Regions from separate parts of the Paenibacillus sp. 1182 genome, predicted to be linked through region 2. Evidence: predicted binding sites of a transcription regulator. Region 2 holds the regulator's gene; the other holds the start of a gene.
What was found. Region 2 encodes LexA, which represses DNA repair genes until DNA is damaged. Its sites were predicted from a motif close to CGAACATATGTTCG; they were not measured.

Region 1 (3,161 bases), on a different contig from region 2:
AACAAAAAATCTTAGTACGGCAGAAAAGGCGACTGTATAATCTATTCTTTACTATAACTATCTCTATGTTCTTGTTTACGTTTTTCAATCCAATCTAAAAAGTCGCTTTTCATGGCTCTTCTACTGTTACCCACTGAAAAATTAGGAATTCCACCGTAATCCTCATTAATTCTGAATAGTTCATATACGGTGCTTCTTGAAATGCTCATATATTTAGCTATATCATTAGCAGTAAGTACATCTGGAAGTGATCTTAATGTTTTTCTTTCTTTGGCCACAGCCGACATTTCATGTTCACTATCATTTAATATCTTTTCTCTGTAATGTATTTCAACTTCTTCTTGTATGTATTGGTCAATGTCCTTTAATAGTTTTTCGAAAAAATCCCTTTTATTCCTCATGCTGTTCCTCCTTGTTAGAAGATACATCATCAACGAATGTTCCATTACGTATAGCTCTTAAAATCGCCTTTGCACAAAGTTCGTGGATGAAATCCTGTACATCCTGCGGAAACTGACTAATGTGCATTTGAATCCCCCTTTTTTTTATGGATAAAGGTACATACAATAAGAGTATCTTAAATAAGTTTAGAGGAGGATTCTATGAAGATTGTATCAGAAAAAGTTATAGACAAGAATGGAACCATTATAGGGGACGATCCAGGTGAATTTCCAAGTATCATAGCAAAGTGTAAGGCTCTAGTACTGACACTAGAATCAGGCATAGAACACACTTTCGTTGAGAAAGAGGGGAATATGCGTAAGAATAGACATTAATGAAAGAATAAAAGATCATGTCAATAATATGTGGATGAGCTTTTAATAGAATAACTTTCTAAGGATTCATCTGGCCCAATCATTTAGCTCAGAATGATCATATTTGCGTCAATGTGCAAATTAGGCACATCAATTTCTTATCAGCAATATTAAGTATTCCTCGTTATTCTGCTTTTAAAAGCCTTTTATCCTCCATAAATCTCGTTCATGTTGCTCGTCCCTCTACCTCGATATAAGTGAAGAATTTAATATTTAAATACAGAATCCTGCAATAAATTAAATTATTACAGCTAAGTAACAATAACATAAACTCCAATTTTCTAAAAAACAAGACCAGGACTTAAGTTTCAGCCTGCGAATATAATATCCTCTAGCTTAATCCAACTAAAATCATCCTCACCACGAAACAGTTTTACTTCGCGTCTAGCCGTGTTAATTGACGTAACAACACCAGTCATAACCGTGTCGTCGAATGGACTAAATACGGTCACGCTGACAGGCTGACGTGAGTTGTAGGAATCTATTAGAGCCTGCTCAATTAGCTGTACCTCTTGGTCGTCCAACTCCGGTTTGCCCCGCCGTTGTCGATCCTTCATGAGACGCAAATAAGCCTCTTTATGCTCTGGTATGATAATGCGGCTGCTTTCCCATAATCCGTTACCTTCTAGTTTTTTAGACATGTATGTAGCCTCCTGATGTGTTATGTATTGATTATATTGCGAACACTTGTTCTGTGCAATAAAATATTATTGCCAAGTCACACAGAAGTTTTTCAATTTAGGTTGTTTTCTTACTCCTGAGTTTACCTATATTATATTGGCAGATATAGCCAAACGCGTATCAATAGGGTAAACTATACTTACGGAAGATGCACAGCAACTACTCCAGCCGATGGAGATTCATGACGGTGAGAATATGCTTAACGATACAAGAATTTATTACTTTATCCTTTCAGAGGACATGACCAACATAGGCGCTTTCGATGAAAAGAAAAAAATGTTAATATATGAGCCTTTTTATAAACGAAAGATGTCTCTACCTTCAAAATTGAAATTTTGCATTACTTCAGCTATGCATTTACATGAACCTAAAAACAATAGAATCACTGCTGAGTTTAGAGACCCATCTGGAAATGTGTTGGATGTACTCCCGCTTAGTGAATTAATGTTAGAAAATAATAACGATATAGAGAAAATTAAGTCTGTAGATGGAGGCGTTAGCGTCGCCACACAACAGGGTATTGAAGTTGATACGGCCGGAGAATATCATTTTGTTGTTTTATTGAATGACGAAGTCACCCTGTTTACAGCCCCGGTTATAATAGAAAATGAAAATGGGGATTCGAGCGATGACGATGAATAATTTCGTGAAAATAGGAGATAGAGAAGGCTCGAATGTAGTAAAGTTCGGAATAAAAGAAAACAGACGGCAAAAAACTACTCCTAAACAACAATGGTCTTCAAATGAATCAGCAGCTGGTGAGGAAAGCCCAACAGGAAGCGGAGGTGGAGGCGGAATGAACGATATACTGCGTAGAATAGAAAGTCTGGAGCAAGGTCAAAAAGACTTGAAAGACGATTTAAAAGATAAGGTTTCAAAATCAGACTTGGACAAATCCACTTTAGAATTGAAGCTATACATGCGTGAACTTTTCGAAAAAGTGCCCACCGAAGACAGAATCAAGACCATCTTTAGTGAACAACTTAAGTCCCACGGTGTAGCCACTGAAACATATGTAAAAGCACAAATCAACGAATCTAACGCTACTCTAATGAAATGGATTGTCGGAATCGGAATATCGGCAATTGTTTCTATTGGTTTGGCCCTAATACGCTTTTTCACTCATTAAAACGAAAGTCCGCCACGCGTCGGACTTTCGTTTTTTTTTAATATTCTGTATAGTACCTATTTGCAGCCCCCGGAGGCGTAACGATCTTTTGATCACGATCCCAGCCCTCTATTATCATGATGTGTCGGGTATCGCTCTTGTTATCCCATGCAATATAGTTGTCTTGTTCCAAAGCCAGCAGGCCCGCCTTTATATCCGCTGCACTCCTACCTGTCTTTATTTCCAGTTCCTTAATCGTTGGTAGTCGGCGGCGACCAGCAGAATAGTTGTACAGTATCCGCAGTAATTTTCGTTCCCGATCAGTGAGCATAAGGCAATACCTTAAGTGCACGCGGCATATTCTCACCACGTTCAATATATCCCTTTTTCTGTAGACGCTCCATGTACCCATATGCTGTTGATGTAGATGCCAGCCCCAACCCTATTTGTAGTTCTCGAACCGTTGGCGGATATTTACTCACCTCGATAAATTGTTCGATATAACTCAAGGCTCTCAGTTCTTTCGATGTCAATTTCATCATGATGTCACCCCTTGA
Region 2 (3,161 bases):
CCTTCGATGTATCATCGTCCACAAATTCAATCGTTTCTAGCTGCTGCCGAAAATTACGGCGAATGTTACCTAAATAAATTTCCCGAAGGTTGGCACGTTCTGTGGTTTCCTCTTCTGTTAATCCCTCGGATTTTGCTTTGCGCGCTAATTCATTAATGCGCTGTACCAAGCTGTCTATATCCAAATTGTGTCCCCTCCATAAAAGCAAAGATATAATACACTTTGACATGTAGAAAAGAGCTTGTCAAGGCTCCCGCATTACGCTCCCTGACAAGCTCTAATAGTCTATAGATCATAAGTCAGGAAGCTTGAGTACCTGACCTGCCTGCACTCCCCGATCCTCTAAACCGTTAATCCGCACAATTCCTTCTATATATACCCGTGTATCCATTCGTTCCGGTTTATGATTCGCGGCAATCTGCCACAACGTATCCCCAGGTTGTACTGTCAGTTTAGTCACTTCTTCCTTGGAAGCTGAAGGAGCCGCGAAAACCGTAAGTACACCTGCTCCTGCAATCCAAGCAACAATCATTATAATAAGAAGCTTAAGTAAAAGAGTATGGGTAATAATCTGCATATAACGCGCCCTACCCTCTTTTCGGGTCTCCTGTAAATTTTCTATATTCATTGGAAAAATACTTTGATAGGTGCTATATTTCATCATGGTTGTGTCCTCCAAACGTTTGTTCTTATGTTTTCACAATATAACACGAACGTTTGTTTTGTTCAATAGAAAAGAGAACAAAAGTTCGCAATTATTTTTAGGGATTATTTAGAACTTATGTTTGTACGAACGGAGGTTCTATGCTATAATTTTCCCAAACGTTACTAAATGGGGTTGATACGGTATGTCTAAGATTTCGAGCCGCCAGCAGGCCATTCTTGAATTTATCCGCAATGAAGTGCGTCTAAAGGGATACCCCCCTTCTGTACGCGAAATAGGCGAGGCTGTCGGATTGGCCTCCAGTTCTACGGTTCACGGTCATTTGGATCGTTTAGAGAAAAAAGGACTCATTCGCCGCGATCCTACAAAACCACGGGCTATTGAGTTACTCGGTCAAGACGAATCGGATAACAGCAACTTGATTAATTACTCCATTAGTCGTGTCCCCGTCGTCGGCAAAGTAACCGCTGGTCTTCCTATTACGGCGACAGAAAATATTGAAGATTACTTTCCTCTTCCCCAACACTTTGTTGGTGAGGATAAAATATTCATGTTATCTGTTGTAGGCGAAAGCATGATTGAGGCCGGGATTGCTAACGGAGACTATGTAATCGTACGTCAGCAGCAGACCGCTGATAATGGCGATATTGTTGTAGCTATGACAGATGAAGACGAAGCTACAGTTAAAACCTTCTACAAAGAAAAAGATCATATCCGGCTTCAACCTGAAAATCCAGCCTTTGAACCGCTTCGTCTGACACACGTCAGTATTTTGGGCAAAGTTGTAGGACTCTTCCGGGACTTCCACTGATTTCTCGTTCTTCCTTCCCCGTTATTCTATCCCCTAATACAAAACCGGCTGCCTAGGGCAAGCCGGTTTTGTATTGTTATTATGCTTACTATGTATCTCACAACTATTCTTTCCTTTTTGCAACCTATTCCTATTGTATCTACTATAAAATCAGCCTCATCATCTCAAATAATCCCCCACTGATCTTGAACAGCTATACTGTTATGGGCAAAACTAATAGATCTTTCTTTCTTTTAGCTAAATATGGTATATTAATTACTCATAGCTCTGTAGGAGGAATTAAATGAAAAAAATAATAATTTCAGCGTTTGTTATGATATTTATCGTCGTAAGCTGTGCAGTTCCAACAATGGATCATTTGTATGCAGAAGAGAAATCACACATAACAACCTACGATCGTATTCAGTACATACAAATACTCATCCATTTCAGGTATTTAGAAAAGCAACTTGAAGCTGTAATTTCCGAAAGAAATAATTACCCAGAGGCCAGCCAAGAATATAAACAGCTCTCAGAACAACTGAATCATATTCTTGCCCAAGAGGCATACTACGAAAAAAAACTTAACACCCTTAATAGTAAATAATTTTCATACAAACTGCATATTATCTTTATTCTACACATTAGACTCATGCCGACCTGCCTGTAACATCTCCTGCAACGTAAAGTTGAAAAGGCGAAGACAGGTTCGCATGAGTTTTTTTGTTAACTTTTAGGGATATAGGTACTAGCTTCTTTTTGCTTCTAATAGATTTATGCTGATACATTACTATCACAATTGACATATGTATATAGCAGAACTAAGCAAAGGAGATATGCAGATGATCAGAAATAGAGTTAAAACGTATAAGCATCGCATCGGGAAAAACAGATATCTGGTCGTTAAAGTCTTTCAAGCCGCAGCTGCAAAAACAGGAAGCGGAAATGCACTAGCAACCAATGCCTTGAATATCAAAATTTCCAAGCGTAAGCATAAACGCCACTAAGATTCAACCGCACCTTCATTTCTTGAAGGGAGGTGATATTATGAGCAGAAGACATTGCAGACGTGATTTAAGAAGAAGAAGATTGAACATCCGTTCCAATCAAAGAGCCACTGCGCGTGCAAGAGGTAACGCACTGGCTGTTAATTTGTTTAGCGTAAACGATAGACAACGCAGACGTTAATAATCGTTTTCATGCAAAAAGCGGGAGAAATTCTTCCTGCTTTTTTGTGTTAAGCAGCACACCTAACTACTGCTATGAATCGTTTAAGCAAGCGGACGAGATCGTAAATATCACACATAGTTGAACAGTCGCTACTATTTTACTCTTTTATAAATCTAACAGACAGGAAAAAGTGGTTCTCTTTTAGAATAATGTGCATAGAGAAATTAAACCAGAAGGAGACAAGCCATGATAATTAAAATGTCACTTTCAAATATGGGGGATTTTAAAAAGTCAAATGAGAATAACGGCTTTATTGTGTCAGGAAAAATTATACCTAAATACGAGAACAACATTTGGTCATATATAGAAGAAAGTTTTCCCGAACCATATTTTAAACAGTATGAGGATGATGACGTCGATATCAGTTATATTAATGAACAAGGAAAATCTATTTTTTTATATTATGATGAGAACGACTGTGTTGGGAAAATTAAACTTTGTACTAATTGGAATGGCTATGCTCTAATTGAGGATATT

Region 1: the regulator LexA is predicted to act here: its motif matches at 1,496-1,509, upstream of JOD82_RS26620 (YolD-like family protein).

What each region holds. Positions count from the first base shown of each region.
Region 1 covers NZ_JAFICR010000018.1:103,986-107,146, reverse strand. The annotation lists gene JOD82_RS26635 (helix-turn-helix domain-containing protein) at 42-401, opposite strand; gene JOD82_RS26630 (hypothetical protein) at 391-528, opposite strand; gene JOD82_RS26625 (hypothetical protein) at 603-776, shown strand; gene JOD82_RS26620 (YolD-like family protein) at 1,124-1,456, opposite strand; gene JOD82_RS26615 (hypothetical protein) at 1,668-2,138, shown strand; gene JOD82_RS26610 (hypothetical protein) at 2,125-2,625, shown strand; gene JOD82_RS26605 (helix-turn-helix domain-containing protein) at 2,663-2,935, opposite strand; gene JOD82_RS26600 (LexA family protein) at 2,925-3,146, opposite strand.
Region 2 covers NZ_JAFICR010000001.1:371,001-374,161, reverse strand. The annotation lists gene JOD82_RS01870 (DUF896 domain-containing protein) at 1-184, opposite strand, end outside; gene JOD82_RS01865 (LysM peptidoglycan-binding domain-containing protein) at 293-661, opposite strand; gene lexA (transcriptional repressor LexA) at 849-1,475, shown strand; gene JOD82_RS01855 (hypothetical protein) at 1,759-2,061, shown strand; gene JOD82_RS01850 (hypothetical protein) at 2,297-2,461, shown strand; gene JOD82_RS01845 (hypothetical protein) at 2,502-2,642, shown strand; gene JOD82_RS01840 (GNAT family N-acetyltransferase) at 2,871-3,161, shown strand, end outside.